3 regions of the Anaerobacillus sp. 63XJN7_4_ISO-PGPR-S23-413 genome follow, and region 1 is predicted to be linked to each of the others. Evidence: riboswitches for the same ligand, from Rfam matches in the RefSeq annotation. Region 1 holds a riboswitch; each other region holds the start of a gene.
What was found. Region 1 has a riboswitch for cobalamin ahead of AC0VYO_RS20325 (ABC transporter substrate-binding protein). Riboswitches for the same ligand answer to the same signal wherever they lie in the genome.
Positions count from the first base shown of each region.

Region 2: linked by a shared signal. The riboswitch ahead of AC0VYO_RS17980 (ribonucleoside-diphosphate reductase subunit alpha) and the one ahead of AC0VYO_RS20325 (ABC transporter substrate-binding protein) in region 1 are both predicted to bind cobalamin.
Region 3: linked by a shared signal. The riboswitch ahead of AC0VYO_RS02040 (acyl-CoA thioesterase) and the one ahead of AC0VYO_RS20325 (ABC transporter substrate-binding protein) in region 1 are both predicted to bind cobalamin.

Region 1 is NZ_CM149688.1:3,935,377-3,941,789, reverse strand. Features, by position in the region: gene sat (sulfate adenylyltransferase) at 1-919, opposite strand, end outside; gene AC0VYO_RS20345 (BlaI/MecI/CopY family transcriptional regulator) at 1,175-1,585, shown strand; gene AC0VYO_RS20340 (M56 family metallopeptidase) at 1,587-2,429, shown strand; gene AC0VYO_RS20335 (DoxX family protein) at 2,489-2,878, shown strand; gene AC0VYO_RS20330 (DsbA family protein) at 2,890-3,594, shown strand; cobalamin riboswitch at 3,735-3,919, shown strand; gene AC0VYO_RS20325 (ABC transporter substrate-binding protein) at 4,054-5,037, shown strand; gene AC0VYO_RS20320 (FecCD family ABC transporter permease) at 5,021-6,061, shown strand; gene AC0VYO_RS20315 (adenosylcobinamide amidohydrolase) at 6,064-6,413, shown strand, end outside.
Region 2 is NZ_CM149688.1:3,426,697-3,433,109, forward strand. Features, by position in the region: gene AC0VYO_RS17980 (ribonucleoside-diphosphate reductase subunit alpha) at 1-2,188, opposite strand, end outside; cobalamin riboswitch at 2,343-2,518, opposite strand; gene AC0VYO_RS17985 (sensor histidine kinase) at 2,877-4,199, opposite strand; gene AC0VYO_RS17990 (response regulator transcription factor) at 4,186-4,872, opposite strand; gene AC0VYO_RS17995 (hypothetical protein) at 5,019-5,549, opposite strand; gene AC0VYO_RS18000 (mechanosensitive ion channel family protein) at 5,653-6,413, opposite strand, start outside.
Region 3 is NZ_CM149688.1:364,517-370,929, reverse strand. Features, by position in the region: gene AC0VYO_RS02055 (CoA-disulfide reductase) at 1-76, opposite strand, end outside; gene AC0VYO_RS02050 (LLM class flavin-dependent oxidoreductase) at 316-1,311, shown strand; gene AC0VYO_RS02045 (AI-2E family transporter) at 1,388-2,467, opposite strand; gene AC0VYO_RS02040 (acyl-CoA thioesterase) at 2,752-3,246, opposite strand; cobalamin riboswitch at 3,361-3,544, opposite strand; gene AC0VYO_RS02035 (DsbA family protein) at 3,716-4,381, opposite strand; gene AC0VYO_RS02030 (DoxX family protein) at 4,397-4,822, opposite strand; gene AC0VYO_RS02025 (threonine/serine exporter family protein) at 4,925-5,371, opposite strand; gene AC0VYO_RS02020 (threonine/serine exporter family protein) at 5,387-6,148, opposite strand; gene AC0VYO_RS02015 (hypothetical protein) at 6,356-6,413, opposite strand, start outside.

The DNA of each region.
Region 1 (6,413 bases):
CAAATTGGTGAAAAATGTTCTGCGCCGCGAACGTATCGTAATAATCGCCAACACCTGCGTGATCACGGCCGACGATAAAATGTGTGCAGCCAAAGTTCTTCCGAACGAGACTATGAAAAATCGCCTCGCGCGGGCCAGCATACCTCATCGCGGCTGGGAATACGGAGAGAATGACGCGATCAGACGGATAATAGTTTTCTAAAAGAGCGCTGTAGCTTTTCATCCGAATATCCGCTGGAATGTCATCTTTCTTCGTTTCGCCAACGAGTGGATGGATGAGAAGGCCATCAACGGTTTCAAGTGCCGTCTTTTGAAGGTATTCATGTGCGCGATGAATCGGATTGCGCGTTTGAAAGCCAACGATTGTTTTCCAGCCGCGCTGTTGGAATGTTTCTCTTAATTCTGCCGGCGTTTGAAAATGGTCTTGAAGAGCTGTTGGGTGCTGAAGGAGCGTGATTGGGCCACCGAGGTTAAACGCTTCCTGCTCGTACGTTTTTTGAACGCCTGGATGCTCAGCGTCGTTCGTTCCATAGACGCGTCGAGCTTCTTCTGTTTTGTCTGTTTCATAAATATCTTCTACTTCCATTAATCCATAGATTTCCCCGTCTTCACCCTTCAGGCAAACAGTAGGACTAGTAAAAATCTTGTCACGCGTTTCTTTGGATACAGAAAGCGTAATAGGCAAGCTCCAGATTGTCCCATTTGCGAGCCTCATTTTAGTTAAAACGTGCGTATAATCTGTTTGATTCATAAAGCCCGTTAACGGACTAAAAGCACCGATTGCGATCATATATAAATCGGATAAATTCCATGGTGTTAAGGTGACGACCGGAAACATTGTGGCCTTCTCGAGAAGCGCCAGGCGATCCTCTTCACATGGAATGCGGTTTATTAGCTGACCGCCATGTGGTTCTATCATAAATAAATCTCCCTTCTTGCTTGTTCACATATAGAGTTGCTACTAGCTTATGAAAGAAGGAGAGGAGAAGAGAGGGCTAATGAGAAAAATGGATGAGGGGTGTGTTTTTAAAGGGGGTCAGGCGCGAGCCTGACCCCCTTTAAAAACAACTGTCTCCGCACGAAAGACACTCCAACACATTCGAAGATATCCTCTCTTTTCCTTCTTGACCCTACTATCCTTTTGGACTACACTGTGTAGTGTGAGGTGGAAGCGATGAAAATTCATCAGTTCAAAACGAATGAAACAGGGTTAAACCGCTTTTTCGGCTCTCTTGAAGCGAAGGTTATGGACATACTCTTTGAAGGTCCAGAAATGACGATCAAAGATGTGAAACAGAAGCTTGATCAAGAGAAAAGTACGAACTTTAACACGGTTATGACGGTCATGAATCGTCTCGTGGATAAAGGAATTCTAGTAAAACGAGTTGAAAAGCGCACGTCAATGTTTAAGCCGCTTCTATCGAAAGAAGATTTTTTACAAACGCAATCGAAGGAATTAACAAAGGATCTAATGGATGAATTTGGTCCGCTTGCTGTGAATCATATGCTTGATGCGCTCGATGAAGCGGATCCAGTTTTGATCGAAAAGCTTGAGCAAAAAATCAAGCAGCTAAAGGAGAAGTAAGATGAGAATAAAACAGCCGCGATTTTTGTTTATGCTGTCTTTTTTTCTTGTAGCCACGATGATTGTTCAAATGTCACTATACAGTCTGCATTTATATTCGAACTGGACGCTTATGTTAAGCGTACTTGAAGCCTGCCATAATATGCTTCGCGCGATCGGTTTATCATCTATGAACATGCTATTAGAAGTTCTGATTCTCTCAACATTTTCATTAATCGTGATGATGATCGTGAAGCAAATTTATCGATATGTCACCTTTTCGAAACGGCTGTCGCTTCTTCGTGAAGACACTGTCACACAGGTAGTCATTCGGAATTTCGATTTAGGAAAGCAGGCACTCCAGGTGATTAGAAGCGATGAGCCTATCGCGCTTACATATGGAATGATTAAACCCAAAATAGTTCTTTCGACTGAACTAGTTAGCCTGTTGAGCAAAGAAGAGCTGCGCGCCGTGATTTATCACGAAACTTTTCATCAGCAGCATCGTGATCCATTGAAAAAATTTATCATCACCCTTCTCGTCCACGCGCTTTGGTACGTGCCGATTTTGAAATGGGTATCAAATCACTATCACACGCTACGCGAAATTGCCGCGGATCGGTTTGCGATGAAAGAAGCAAATATGCTTGATCTTAGTAGCGCGTTATTAAAACTATTAAAAAGCGATCACAGACAGCGTCATGCTTTTGCTGTATCTTTTGCGGAAACGTCTGTGAACGATCGCATACAACATATTCTTGCGCCAGAAAAAGAAGTGCACGTAACGTTGCCTGTTGGGACAGTACTTTACTCACTTTATATTGTGTTAGGGTTATCCATCATGTTTATGGTGGCGACACCCTAATTCTTTTTCGGAAACAAACACTACATATCGTAGTGTTAAAATTAGGAGGGAATTAATTTATGAATTTATCACAAAACGTTGCCCTTGTCGTACTACGAATCGTTCTCGGTCTTATTTTTACGGTTCACGGCCTAGATAAATTTGCTGGAGGGATTGGAAATACCGCTGGATTTTTCGAGAGCATTGGCATTTTGGGTGGTTTAGCGTATGTCGTTGCAACGATTGAACTAGTCGGAGGTCTTCTTATGATCGTAGGACTAGGCACACGCATTGTTTCTTTGCTTTTCATGATCGTCATGCTAGGAGCGATCTTTACGGTTAAACTAACGACAGGATTTATCGGAGGGTATGAATTGGATCTTGCTCTTCTCGGTATGTCAGTCGCTGTTTTGATTAGCGGAGGTGGAGCCATTTCCGTTGATTACAAATACTTTTCGAAACAATCATAGGAGGAAGAATCATGGCAAATAAGAATAAGAAAAAGCAACCGAACAAGCAAACAATAGCTAATGCGCAGAAAAAATCGAAAGCATGGATCTACTGGTTAGTGGCCGCTGTCGCTGCAGTTATCGTAATCGTGATCGTCGTTTCAAGCGGCTCGAGTTCTGATGGTTCAGAGGAAAAAGCGATGGAGCAACCATTTCTCGGTGATGAAAATGCGCAGGTAGAAGTGATTGAATTTGGAGATTACAAATGTCCTTACTGTAAAGCATTCGAACAGTCTTTTTTCCCGCAAATTGATCAAGAGTTAATTCAAACAGGGGAAATCAAATTCTCGTTTATCAACTATCCATTTATTAATGTTGATTCCGATCGCTCAGCGGAATTTGCTGAAGTGGTGTACCAGGAGCTTGGGAATGACGTGTTCTGGGAATTCCACTCATTAATGTATGAAAAGCAAACAGAAGGCACGGAAAAGCAGGACATCTACACAGAAGATTACCTTGTAGACACGCTAAAAGAAGTGACTGATGAAGAAAAAGCTGAACAGGTTCTTGCAGCTTTTAAAGATGGCGAAGGAGAAGCGGCGATCGACTACGACTTATCGAAAGCCCGTGATCTCGACGTTACTGGCACACCAGCTCTCTTTGTGAACGGCGAGCCGTTTGAAGGACAAACAATTGATGACCTGAAGAAAATGGTAGAAGAAGCGAAGGAAGAGTAAAGGAATTACCATCATTGTCCACCGTGGGTGGACAATGATGGTTTTTTGTTTGTGAAGGGGGTCAGGCGCGAGCCTGACCCCCTCAAAACACAACTGTTCCCCCCACTCCCGCAATCATGTATAATAAACCTGTTACCAATTACATAGTGATCGATTCAGGTGTCTTTTCAATGAAGACTTAATAGGGAAGCTGGTGCAATTCCAGCGCGGTCCCGCCACTGTAAATGGTCGCCTGCTGCAGAATCCACTGTTCGAAACAGCGAATGGGAAGGAGCAGCATGCGATAACCATGAGCCAGGAGACCTGCCTGAATCAAGCGCGAACAGCCTACGAGGATAGGGATGTGCGAACGGATTCAGGTGCCTTTATGCACCGTTACTTCCATTCGACCATCTTCATGCCCTCGTGCGTGGGGATTTTTTAGTTTAGAGACATCAGAAAACAGGAGGAGAAACACACATGAAAAAGCTTTATTCACTACTCGTTTTACTTTTTCTCGTTACAGGAACCATCGCAGGTTGCGGAGCGAGTGAAGAGAACAGCGCGACAAATGAAGGAAATGCGAATACAGAGCAAGCTGAACAGTCAGAAGATAGCGCTTTCCCAGTAACGATAACGGATGCGTTGGACGAGGATGTTACGATCGAAAAAGATCCTGAAAAAATTGTCTCCTTAATCCCGAGTAACACTGAGATCCTTTTCGACCTGGGAGCAGGGGAAGAAGTAGTTGGCGTATCTGACTTCGCCAACTATCCAGAAGAAACGGCTGATATTGAAAAAATCGGCGGCATGGAATTTAACGTGGAGAAAATCATTTCTCTAAAGCCTGATCTCGTACTTGCACACGGCTCAAGCGCACATAACTCAGAAGCAGGTCTACAGCAGCTTCGTGATGCTGGAATCACTGTACTCGTTGTGAACGATGCGAAAAGCTTCGATGAAGTGTACGCTTCCATCGAAATGATTGGACAAGCAACCGGTGAAACGGAAGAAGCGGAAACCGCGATCGATGAAATGAAGCAAGATCTTGAAGGCATTCAAGCAAAAGCAGAAAGCATTAGTGAAGAAGATCAGAAAAATGTCTTCGTCGAAGTTGCCCCTGCGCCTGAAATCTACTCTCCAGGGAAGAATACGTTTATGGATGACATGCTAACGATGATTCACGCGAAGAACGTGACGCACGATCAGGAAGGCTGGAACCAGGTGGATCAGGAAGCGATTATCAAAGCGAATCCTGACGTGATCATCACAACGTACGGTTACTATACAGAGAAGCCAGTTGAACAAGTGTTAAGCCGCGACGGCTGGCAAGACGTGACGGCTGTCAAAGATGAGCAGGTTGTTGATGTGCACTCTGACCTTGTTACGCGCTCTGGCCCTCGTCTTACTGAAGGAGTAGAGGAACTTGCAAAAGCGGTTTACCCGGATGTTTTTGCTGAATAAACGTTTAATTGCCTATCCGATTGCGATAGCACTCTTAATTGGTGCCATGCTCCTTGGCATTTCAATCGGTACTGTTTCAGTTCCAGTGCTTACCATTCTAAAATTAATCGGAAGCGAAGTTTTACACCTTCCATTCATAGGCAAAACCGATCCAATGTTTACAACGATTGTGATGGATATTCGCTTGCCACGCGTCATTTTGGCAGGTCTAGTGGGGGCGTCTCTTGCGATAGCAGGGGCCGCCTTTCAAGGTCTTTTGCGTAATCCACTAGCGGATCCGTACGTGCTCGGCGTTTCATCCGGAGCATCAGTTGGAGCGGTACTCGTGCTGTTTTTCAACCTGTCCATTCCGTTTGTCGGCATGTTCACCCTACCAGTTATGAGCATCGCTGCATCGATTCTCACGATTTTCCTCGTGCTCTTTTTCGCACGACAAATCGAGCGATCGATGCGCGTGGAGACGATCATCCTAACAGGAATTGTGTTTAGCTCATTCCTTGGCTCACTCCTGTCACTTATGATCGCCTTAACAGGAGAGGAGCTTCGTCAAATTATCGGCTGGCTCCTTGGAAGCGTGTCGATGCGCGGATGGGAATACATCGGGATCATTCTTCCCTTTTTCATCATTGGATCAGGGATCCTGCTCTTTAGCAGCAAGGAGCTGAACGCGATGTCTTTTGGTGAAGAACGCGCTCAGCATATCGGCGTGAACGTCGCGAAACGAAAGCTTTGGATTCTAATCGGCGGCTCGATTTTAACAGGGGCAGCTGTTGCGGTTTCAGGAACGATTGGTTTCGTTGGCCTTGTGATTCCGCATTTAACGCGCCTCCTATGGGGTCCGGATCACAGGCATTTACTGCCACTCTCCATTTTACTTGGAGCTGCTTTTCTAATCATCGCTGATTTAATTTCAAGAACGATCATTTCACCAACTGAGCTGCCGATTGGCGTCATCACATCGCTTATCGGTGCCCCGGTATTTGCCATCATTTTAATACGAAGACGTAAGGAAAGAAGAGGATAAGCATGCTAAGCGTACATTCTGTTACAGGAGGATACCCCGGTCACGACGTACTTGATGACATTTCGTTTGATGTGAATCAAGGTGAGCTTCTCGGCATCGTTGGACCAAACGGAAGCGGCAAAACGACTATTTTTAAAATGGTTAGCGGCATTCTAAAGGCAAAGTCCGGCTCAATTATGCTCAAAGATAAGTCGCTCTCAAGCTACTCAGCGAAACAGCTGGCGCGCGTGCTCGCGGTTCTTCCACAGCATGCGGATCAGGCTTTTCCTTATACCGTTAAAGAAACCGTTTCGCTCGGACGCTACGCCCATCAGACGGGATGGTTTCAAATGTGGAGCGAGTATGACGAGGC
Region 2 (6,413 bases), 510 kb from region 1:
CAATATCTACAGATGTACTTCGTGTATAGTAGGTTGTTTTCAACCCTTTTTTCCAAGCTGTCATATGAATGTTCAATAAGTCCTTCGCTTTTACCGTACTTTGCACATAGATATTAAACGATATTGATTGGTCCACATGACGCTGTCTGGCTGCATTCTGCTCAATACTCCAAAGCTGATCAATGTGATAAGCCGATTTGTAATACCAGGTCGTTTCAGGTGAAAGATCAGGCGCTGTAACGGGAATTTTGTAGTTCTTCTTTTCTTCAGAGTATTCTTTTTGGAAAATCGGATCGATTGATGCTGTTGATCCAGCTATTAAACTTGTTGAACTGTTAGGGGCAACCGCTAAAAGATAGGCGTTTCTGACACCATTCGTTTGGACCCTTTCCTTAAGGGACTGCCATTTTTCACTAACGTAACCTCGTTGCTTAAAGTACTCCCCATTTTGCCAATCAGAGCCTTCAAAGAGAGAGTAGCTTCCTTTTTCAACGGCAAGCTCATGACTTGCCTGTATCGTTAAATAATTGATTGTTTCATATAGTTCGTCCGCATAGTCTGCCGCTTCCTGACTTTCCCAGACAATCTCTTTTTTCGCAAGGAGGTGATGCCAACCAAACGTTCCAAGACCAATGCTTCTATACTTCTCATTCGTTAACTGGGCTTGAGGCACTTCGATCGTATTAATATCGATCACGTTATCCAGCATTCTTACCTGAATTGGAATTAATCGCTCTAGTGCATTAGCTGCAACCGCACGCCCAAGATTAATACTTGATAGATTACAAACGACATAGTCACCAGGCGTTTTCGTAATGATAATTTTACCGTCTTTCGTGATTTCCTCTTCAACAGTCGTTGCACTCATATTTTGCATAATTTCCGTACAAAGATTGGAAGCATAGATCATACCAGCATGCTTATTCGGATTCGCTCGATTCACCGTATCTCGATAGAACATATAAGGCGTCCCAGTTTCCAATTGTGATTTCATAACTCGCTTCATAATCTCAATCGCCGGCACGGTTTTTCTTGAAAGTTCAGGATGGTTCACACATTTCCTATATTTCATACGAAACTCTCCTGATCCTTTTTCTTTGTCATAAGCATCTTCAAGAGAGAACCCCATCACCTGACGGACTTCATGCGGATCAAATAAATACCAGTCTCCACGGTCTTCCACTGCTTCCATAAAGATATCTGGAATACAAAGACCCGTGAAAAGATCATGTGTCCTCATTCGTTCGTCTCCGTTATTAAGCTTGGCATCAAGAAATTCGAAAACATCTTTATGCCAGACATCAAGATATACAGCAACAGCACCTTGACGCTGTCCTAGCTGGTCTACGCTCACAGCTGTATTGTTTAACTGCTTCATCCATGGTAAAACCCCAGATGAATTTCCTTTAAATCCTTTAATATCACTCCCACGAGAACGAATTTTCCCGAGATATGCTCCAATTCCTCCTCCATTTTTCGAAACGGTCGCTACATCTGTATTGCTGTCATAGATTCCTCTAAGACTGTCATCCACCGTATCGATAAAGCATGAGCTTAGTTGTCCATAGCTTTTCCCTGCATTTGAAAGAGTAGGAGTTGCTACTGTCATATATAAATTAGATAGCGCCCAATACGCTTCTTCAATCAGATTTAACCTCTTATCTTTTGGTTCATTTACCATGAGCGTCATAGCAATGACTAGAAAGCGCTCTTGAGGTAATTCATACACATTCTTATCATGATCTGTAGCTAGATAGCGGTCTGCGAGCGTTCGTAGTCCGATGTATGTAAACAAACGATCTCTTGATGGCTCGATTAATTTAGCAACATGCTCTACTTCATTCTTGGAATAAGACTGAAGGAGTGCCTTGTTATAAATCCCTTCATCTGTCAACTGTTGTAGAAGGCGATAGAAGCTTCCCCCACCATATACCTCTTTCTCAGTTCGATGTGAAAGAGACTTACGATAGAGCGAACGAAGATGAAAAGCTGCTGCCACATAAGTCCAGTCAGGTTCTGTTGCGCTAATTCGTTCAAGGGCATTTAAAACTAGAATATTACCAACCTCTTCTTGCGTTGATTCTTCTGAAATACCATCAATTGTTTTTTCAATAAAACTCTCACTAGCAAGTAACGGGTACTCATCTAAGAGCGTTCTTACTTCCTCTATCATTTTTGTTACTGTCATTTCTGCTACAGTACTCATATACCTCTCTCCTTTATCCATCCAAAATAAAAGGCTCACTCTCGGAAGAGTGAGCCTGGAGAAAACGACAACGTATAAATGAACGTACTCGTACATTTACCCTGCCATTTCTCACCCTCAACCCCCGAAGAATAGAAACGTTTTTGACTATACGGCAGGTCTACTGGCTTGTGCTTCTTCCTTGGCAAGCCTTCCCGGAATTAACTCCAGTGGCTTCTTGCCTCGTCCACACGACAGTTGCGGGGACAGCTCCGGATTCAGACCGGATTCCCTATTAAGTCGTTATACGACACCGCATACTCAATTATTTAATTACGTACAATTCACACCATATATAGTATCCGAAACACTTGATAGTTACTAAATATTGATAACCTCATCTTACATGATGCTTTAATTTAGCACAAGCTTTATTGTTACATTGACTTCGATTTATTTCAACTCTAAAGACACTCACCTATCACTTTCAACATGCTCATGCATATATTGTTGATACCTAAAAAAGTTTCCTAAAGGAAAGAAAGGTGAGTATGATGAAAAGATTATCTTCGGTTAATTTTAAGAAATTGGCTGGCTATACACAACTCTGTCAGAAATTTGGTATTTTGAGTGAACAAGAAAGCAAAGAAATTCTACAAAAGTTAAGTGAGCATAAAACATAAAGTTCTAACTACGATTGAAAAGGAAGCGAGATCACGATCCTTCCTCCCTTTTTATTGTCTTCGGCGTAAATGTTACCATTATGCTTTTCTACTATTGTTTTCGTAATCGATAGACCAATGCCAGAACCTGACTTGTCACCTGTATAGAATCGTTCAAAAACGCGCTGTGGATTCTCGCCAAAGCCTTTACCATCATCTTCAACCTCAATATAAACTTGACCATTATCTTGGTGGACATGTACTTCTATAACGGACGAAGCGAATCGAAGGGCATTACCGAATATATTCATAAAAGCTTGCTTCATTTTATCACTGTCCATCTTAACGTCTATGGCATGATCAGTGTCATACCTTACCTCTATTTGCCGTTGATGTGCAAGTGGTTTTACCGCAGTGATGACTTCCATCAACACGTGATGAAGATCGACTACTTCATAAGTAAAAGATTCATCTACTGTTTCTAACCTAGTTAAATAAGAAATGTCCTGCACGATCTTTTTTAAACGCTGCGTTTCTTTCACAATTACTTCAAGACTATACTCGACGTCCTCTCCTACGATTACTTCATCTAGAATCCCTTCCGCATTCCCTTGAATGGCCATTAGAGGTGTTTTTAATTCATGAGACGCATTTTGAAGGAATTCCTTCTGATCAAAATCATTTTTTCGAAGTTGCTCCGTTAGTTCTTGAAACGTCTTAGCAAGTTCATTGATTTCATCCTTTGTTTTAAGCGTCAACGGGGGTTGTTCCTTGCGCATCGTAAATTCCCTCATGTGGTTGGCAAGTAATCGAATTGGCCCCGCTATTCCTTTCTGCATAATAGCAGCAAGGAGCACGGCAACAGCAGCAGATACTAAAAGACTAACAGCCTGTGATTGCTGAATAATCCGATTGAAACCTTCAAGACTTTCTACCTTCGTAAATAGCACAATACTGCCAACTTGCTCTCGTGAAAGACTAATTGGCACTTCCTCTGTAACGTATAATTTTCCTTTGTTTTCTTCATAATCAATTCGAACTACTTCATCGACATTCGAATAAATTGCCTTCTCGTTTGCATTATAAATTATAAATTGAGATGAGATTAAATTGCCTGCCATTTCAATTCTTCTGCGATCAAGTAACCTATTTGGTGAATTTTCGCCCTTCCACTGTCGATCTTCGAGCATTTGACTAATTTGCAATCCCTCTTTTTGCAGCTGTTCTCTCGTTTCGCGCACAAGATATTCTTGAAACAAATATTGAAATGAAATAGTAGTAATAAGCAGAATAACAACAATAAGAACGATATAACTAAGAAACAATTTGGTACCGATATTAACCTTCTTCATCGATTTTATAGCCATACCCCCAGACTGTCGCAATCTTCGCTTGCGCATTTGCATCTGACATCTTTTTACGTAGCCTTTTCACAAGGTCATCAATAATCCTGCCATCACCTACATATTGATAACCCCAAATGGCTTCAATTAATCTCTCTCTTGTAAACGGTTGTCCTGAATGTTGGAGGAGATAGGCGAGCACATCGTACTCTTTCGGCGTTAAAGCCATTTCTTCCTCATTCACTAATAACAGTCTTTTTTTCTTATTTAAACGTACGTTCTGAACAGTGATTTCTTGTGAAGAATGGTTTTTCTCTAGGCGATTCATCCGTTTGAATAGATTCTTAATACGCACAACAAGTTCTCTAGGGCTAAAAGGTTTCGTTAAGTAATCATCAGCACCAAGTTCAAGGCCTAGTATCCGATCAAGCTCTTCATCTCTTGCGGAAACAACGATAACGGGAATGTAAGAATACTTTCTTAACCGTCGAAGGAGTTCAAGTCCATCAACATTTGGCATCATAATATCTAATACTAATAAATCGGGTTCAATTGTTTCTAGAGCACTTAACACTTCTGCCCCATCTGTAAAGGTTGAGACAATAAACCCTTCTTTTTTTAAATACTTCTCTAAAATATCACGTATATTTTGTTCATCATCTATCACAAAAACGTGCTGCATCTCTCTCAACTCCGTTCCCTTTTCACATCTTAGACGAAATGTGCTTTTCATACTCTTTATATTATCCTAGCCTTATCTGACAGTAAATCAGCCGCATGTCTTCAAAACATACGAAAGAGATAGGGGGCCCCTATCTCTCGCTAAGATTAGCTAAGTTTTTCAATCAGCTGATCAAGTATATCATTTTTTTGTTTCACAATTTCTTGAGCCTGCTCTCGCTTGGCTTCCATCTCTTCGCGCATTTCTTCTCTTGCGGCTTTCTCTTCGTCGGTTAACTCTGGACGCTCTCCACTTTCTTCAAGTTCCTGCTTCTTAGACTCTCTCTCTTCATGAGCAGCCTGTGCTTCATCATGCATCGCATCAAGCTGTGAGTTTAGATCAGCAAGCTCTTTCTGAAGCTCATCGACACCTTCAACACTAGAAGCATCCTGATCAAGCAAAAGGTCGATTAATTGATCTTTTTTCTCAGCAGTTGCCATTTTCAGTTCGCGATCTAGAGAGCGGTCTTCGAAGTGACCTCTTTTCCCATGATGTCCTCTAGTACCTGCCATCTCCTGGGTTTGCCCTACTGTTTGCTCTTCTATTTCAGTTGACTCGTCATCTGCCGCATTAACATTTGCTCCAGCTATCCCCCCAGCTAAAACCATAGAGGCAACACCAATCATCCATTTGTTCATCTTCATCAATCTCCCTTCATAGGTATGTTCTTACAATACCTATTATGGACAACAACTTACGAAGAAATTTGTAAGAATGATGTGAAAATGATGTGAGTTTGCTCTATCTCTTTTTTAATTGGTCGATCACTTTAGCATCCAAACTACGTACATGCAAATCACGCTGTGGAAACGGTATCTCAACGTTGTGATCTGCAAGAATTCGGTTAATGCGGAAGTTTAAATTACTCTTCGTTTCTACCGCTGCTTTTGGTGACGAGATCCAAATGAATAGTTGAAAATCAAGTGATGAATCACCAAAACCAAGGAAATTCACAAAAGGAGGAGGAGTCTCAAGCACATACATGGAATTCTCTTTTTCTTCCATAGCTACTTGAAGCAATAGCGATCTCACAAGTTCCACATCTGAACCGTATGCCACCCCTATTGGTAAAACGAGGCGCAATCTTGAGTCTCCATAAGAGTGGTTCACAACCTGCTCTTCGATAAAATACGAATTTGGCATAATAATCCGTTCATTGTCTAGTGTTCGAATAATCGTGGCACGCATGTTAATTTTTTCAATGTCTCCAATAACATCGTTTATGATCACTCGATCACCTACTTTAATTGGTCTTTCAAATAAAATAATTAAACCAGAAATAAAGTTATTTGCGATGTTCTGCATTCCAAAACCGATTCCAACCCCAAGTACTCCTGCAAAGACCGTTAAAGCACTTAGATCAATCCCGACTGTCGTTAAACTAATAACGACCGCTATCACCATCAATGTGTAATGAAAAACACGATTGAACGTAAATTGCAAGCCTGTATCCAGGCTGTATCGATCATAAAGCGGAGGCATAAGAAAGGAAGTTGCAATCT
Region 3 (6,413 bases), 700 kb from region 1:
CTTCAGGATAACGTGTTGCTATATTCGTAACTGCGGCCGTTCCGGCATGTGTACATCCAACAACTGCTACTTTCATCAATAATTCCTCCTTGTATAATTGTGAATTATTTCACATAAAAGGACGCAATCATGTGATGTGTTTCACAATTTTTATATTGTAATTATATGTTCCTTTTGTATTAATTGCAATAAGTTTGTTCAATGTTTCACAATAAATTTTAAACACAAAGTCGTCTTACTATCACATACCTTCCTATCGCGTTACGATAATGATAGAAGGTTAATACTACTTAATAAAGCGGAAGGAGTCTGACCATGGTTACATTAAGCATTCTTGATCAAGTCCCTATACCTTCAGGGAGTGATGCCTATAAAACACTTGAGCATACGCGTGAACTCGCACGTACTGCAGAAGCTCTTGGATACTACCGATACTGGTTTGCAGAACACCATAGTACAAAAGGGCTTGCCAGCACCTCTCCAGAGATTATGATGTCTCACATCGCAGCCTCAACCTCTAATATCAAGGTAGGCTCTGGTGGTGTCCTGCTTCCACAATATAGTCCATTCAAAGTGGCAGAGAATTTCCGACAACTAGAAGCTCTTCATCCAGGACGTGTTGACCTTGGAGTCGGCCGTTCACCCGGTGGTACAGCAAAAACACGATTAGCTTTAACAGATGGCATTAATAAAAGCTTGAATGAATTCCCACGTCAATTAGAAGAGCTCTCCCACTACTTGACTGACTCTATGCCGAGAGGACACGAGTTTGCCGGCATAAAAGCAGCTCCTCAAACCGACTCACCCCCTTCTCTTTGGCTATTAGGTATGGGTGAGAATAGTGCTAAAAAAGCAGCAGAATTGGGCATTGGCTATGTCTTTGGGCATTTTATTAAACCTGATCGAGGTAAAAACGCCCTCCAAACTTACTATCAACTGTTCCAACCTACTTATTATAGTCCTTCTCCTTCAGCTATTATTGCCCTATTCGTCGTATGTGGAGAAACTGACGAAGAGGCGGAAGAACTTGCTTTAAGTCAGGATCTCTGGCTTCTGCGAGTAGAAAAAGGTCTTGATAGTCGAGTGCCATCCATTGACGAAGCTAAACAGCACCGTTATACAGTAACGGAAGAAGAACGAATAAAAAATAATCGAAAACGAATGATAATCGGATCTAGAGAAACAGTAAAGAAGAAAATCGACGAATTAGCCGAACACTATCAAACTGAAGAATTCATGGTTCTCACAAACATACATGATTTTGATGAGCGAAGAAAATCATATGAGCGTCTTGCACATATTTATTTATAAGGCGATTACTCAACATGTTTTTAGGTGTTACTCAAATAAAAGCCCCTACTTCTCAATGAAGTAGGGGCTTTTACCGTTATTCAGTTAATTCGGATCGATGCCGTATTCGATAAAATTCATAGAAATTCTTAACGATGACCTTAATGACGGAGTAAAGTGGAATAGCAATCAGCATCCCAATGAACCCATATAAAGCCGCTGCTACAATTAGTAGTAAAATGATGGTTAAAGGGTGTATGTTTAACCTTTTACCTAAGACAACAGGCGCTACCAGGTTTCCTTCTAACTGTTGAACAACTATCGTAATAATAATCACATACAAGGCTAACATCGGTTCTTGTGTTAAAGCGACAACCAGAGCAGGTATCACACCAATAATTGGTCCGAAAAATGGGACCACTGCTGTGATCATCACAAATAGTCCTAATATTAATGCATAAGGTAGTCCAATGATTAAATAACCAACATACATTAAGACACCGTCTACGATTGCTACAATAATTTGTCCAATAATATAGGCCGATAAAGTTTTATCAACCTTATGAAGGATCTGTTCTCCTTCACTCTGATGTTTATTAGGAATAAATCTCAGGAGAAATGGGCTTAATTTATGATCATCTTTAAGAAAATAGAATAAGACAAAAGGTACGATTACAAGGACTGTCGTAGCACTTGTTAATGCACTCACAACCTGCATAATGTGATCACCGAGGCTTTGCGTTAAATTACCTAAATAGCTCGTTGCTTTTTGTTGGAGGTTTTCTACAGAAAGCATCCCCATATCATTTTTCTCCATCATTTTCTCAGCTTCTTTTGCTGATTCTTTCAGCTTCTCAGGCAACTCCTTCGAAAACTCTGACACCTGACTCTGAATCGGGTTTGCTAGAAAAGTGAATCCAGTATAGAGGATACCCGCAATCCCTATAAACACAATTAAAATCGCGACAATATCTGATACAAATGGAATCTTTTTTAATAACTTAACAATAGGCTTGATTGCATAATACAAAAAACCAGCAATTAGTACTGGATAAAACAATGTACCTATAATTGTTTTCACCGGTTTCAATAAATCTAATTCTGTCAAAAAGAAAAAACAGATTAATAATAGAATAATACCTGTTATATACTTGAAGAAATCATGTCTAATCCACATTGGCCGTCTCCTTTGTTTTTATTCATTTCACTCTCATCCCTATACCACTCAACACTCTTTTACTAACTTGATTTCCACAAAAAGTTTCCGATTCCAGGGGATCTAAAAAGGAACCTCTCTCGTAAATATTGTTTCTATTAGAGTGAGGGGTGATTCCCTCTCCTATCAGCTAGATGTGGTTTTAAATACAAAACAACCATCTTTTAGGAATGAACCAAAATATAACGATAAAATGTCTCACGACTAACAAAAGAGAGCCGGAATACTCCAGCCCTCTTTTCTGGTTATAACAACGTTAGGATTCCCCCTAGATTCTTGCTTGTTTCTTTACGATCCAATCTTGTTTGAGCTCGTTTTTGGGCTAGCTCGTTAAGCTGCTTTTCCCCTTCAGTTTCCGGCTGAATTCCAGGTACTTTCATTGGTCTACCGTCGAGAAGGGCTACAAACGTAATAAAACACGTCGCTGCTATACGATTGGCACCCGTTAAAAGGTGTTCGGCGTTTACTTTCACAAAAACTTCCATTGAGCTTTTACCCGTCCATATGACAAAAGCTTCATAATGAATCGAATCCTCTTCCGTTATAGGATGTAAAAACTCCACCGTATCCATAGACACTGTCACGCATTCTAGACGAGAATGCCTTGTCGCCGCGATTGATGCTAGCATATCCATATCGGCAAGGAGTTTACCCCCAAATAATGTCCCATGGCTGTTAAGGTCAGGCGGAAAAATACGGCTGCTCTTATACACTCTTGATTCGCTTACATTCTTTTTCATATCATCTCTCCTTTTCTAAACAATAAAAAATGCATACTCTTTTCATAAGAGCATGCATAACAAATAGACTTTTCACAGTCTTCTCCGTTACACCCCCCTATCGTCCGTAGGTCAATCAGTGCTTTAGAAAAGGCAGGTCTCCTGGCTTGAAGCTTTGTTGAACGAATGCCCCTTCCCTATCATTGATAAGTGGGGTAACGCACCGTCCTTACTTCTTACAGTGGCGGGACCGCATTGGATTTTCACCAATTTCCCTATTAAGTACTGAAATCAGTACACCTTTTCCATTTTATTCAATTGTACTTCTCTATTCTTCATGCCGGGGATCTAAAAGTCAATACCATTCGTTAATCAAACGTTTGTTTAACTATTTATACCTTAAACAAACGTTTATTTAATGATTTTTGCCGGCAGAGGAACCCATTAATTAGAATGCAACAAAAAAAAGACGCCTTCACAGCGCCTTAATTTATTCGTCGGTTGAATCCTCAACCATTTGTTTCAATTCAGATAAACTCGTTCCGTCAAAACGCTTACCATCTACAAATAAGGTAGGCGTTTCTGAAACATTCTTTTTATTTGCATAAGCAAGGTCAGATTCTACTCGTTTCTCACCTGCACCACTCTTATAGGCTTTAACAACTCTGTCCGCTTCTTCTTCACTAACTAGACCACTAAGGGTTTTCGTTAAGAAAGATTCAGTTAAAACATCTTTCGTCTCAGATCCTTTTTTATGTTTGTCATACAGAACATGATGAAATTGCCAAAATACATCATTACCTAATTCTTGATAAACAACCTCAGCAAATTCAGCAGCCCTCGTGGAATCTTTATAGAGGAACGGATAATGGACAAAGTAAAATTTTGCTTTCTCAGTTGCTAATAATTCCTCTTGGATTTTTGGAAGCAAAGATTCATTAAAGGATTGACATGAAGAGCATTTATAATCACCAAATTGCACAATTTCAACTGGCGCTGTTTCCTCACCCAAGTGCGGTTGAGACTCTAATTTAAATCCTTTTGTATTTGCAAATGGATGAAACAGAAAGTTAATAAACAAAAATAGAATAACGAGTCCCGCAAATAATAATAACCATCTGGCACCCGGTTTTAACTTCTTTTTTGGTTTAGCCATTCAGTCACTTCCTCTTTAATCCTTTGTTACTTTCTCCTGATCGATCTTAAACGACCAACCTTTTCTCTTAAGGTATGTTGAAAGACTATATGGACCGCCGCCTCCTAGAAATAAAGACACTGACATAGCTAGAAAAGCAATGTCTAGTTCATAACCGCCCAGCATTCCAGTTGATCTCTTTACAAAGAGAAGAGCTCCTAATAAAATCATGGAAAACAGTACGCTGACAATTCGCGTTCCTAAGCCGAAAATCATCAAAACTCCTCCAGTTAACTCAACTATAGCCACAACATAAGCAAGAAAACCAGAAATACCGATCGTCTCAAAAAAAGCTACTGTATTCGTGATCCCTTCAGAAAACTTTAAAAAACCATGAGCAAAAAAAAGCATACCTACGACCAATCGAATTGTTAACAACCCGAGATGGGGATAGGTTTTCATTATTGATCCTCCCCAGATACTAACATTATTTGACACCGTTCGACACAGTTATCCAACTAAACGTTATCATAATGAATGCCTACATTGCAAAAGGATGAAGACCTATTTCTGACCCCTTGCGAGTGTGGAATGCCGAATGATTTGATTGATCACTTCCGAAAATACTAACCCTACTGCAATGGATCCCGATATCATAAATGCTCTGGCTGCAAGGTTAATGGCACTATTGTAATCATTTTGAACGAAATTCCTCATCGCATCGTAAGCCAGACCACCTGGAACAAGCGGAATAATCCCCGCTACACTAAATATAATGACTGGTGTCCGATACACCTTTGCAAAAACCTGACTAATAACAGCGATGACAAATGAGGCTGTTACAGTGGCGATGACAGCATCAATACCTGATGCCTCCATTCCGTAATAAATCATCCAGCCACACATGCCAACAAACCCGCCTTTAATAAGGGAGGATTTAGGAGCGTTAAATAATAATCCAAACGCTGCACTTGCCACAAAGCTCGTCAAAACCTGAGCAATAATTGTCATAATTGTCCTCCCTTTCTATAAAAATGATACAACAAGGGCAATGCCTGCTCCAATCGCAAATGCGGTAAGAAAGGCCTCTGCGCCTTTAGATAGGCCAGATATTAAATGCCCCGCCATTAAATCCCTTACAGCATTCGTGATTAATAGACCAGGAACAAGTGGCATCACTGAACCAATAATAATTTTATCAAGTTGCCCACCGATTCCAGTAGACACAAAAAGGACAGCGAGTAATCCTATGACAAATGAAGCAAGGAACTCTGAGAAGAATTTTATCGGTACAAGGCGGTTAAATAGTGAAACACTATAAAAGCCACCTCCCCCTGCAAGAACTGCCGGAAGAAAATCTCCCCACTCCCCTTGAAACATAATTAGAAAACAACCGCTTGCAATCGCAGCAGCAACTAACTGCTTAGGAAATGTATACCGCTCGGTCATTTTATCCAATTGGTCAAGCTCTTCATAAGCTTCCTTAATCGAAAGACCACCGCTGCTAATTCTCCTCGATATACTATTTACCTTCGTTACTTTATCTAAATCCGTCGTGCGCTCTGAAATGCGCATCAACTGTGTTTTGGAAGGTTCAGGACCTTCTAAAGAGAAAATAATCCCAGTAGGGGTTACGTAACTATTCGAATGCGTTGCCCCATAAGCGTCTGCAATTCTAGTCATCGTATCTTCTACACGGTAAGTTTCACCGCCATTTTGCAGCATTACCTTTCCAGCCAAAAGGCATACTTGAATAATGTCATAGGCATAACTCGTTTGATTTTCCATACGTCGCTCCTGACAACCGTGAAGTATTCATTGTTCGTTGTTTCTTAGTTTATATGAACCTACTTATGTTTATCAAATGTAATATAAAAAGAAGACGACCATTTTGAATGTCACTTTAACAAAAAGGCTATGTTAGCTTATACTGTTGATTCCCGATTTAAGGCTCATTAATATAGCCAAAAAAAATAGCGCTGGCATAAGCCAGCGCTATTGTTGAGACACTCTTTGCATTTTAGAATAAATCGACATATAGGTATTCGATTCC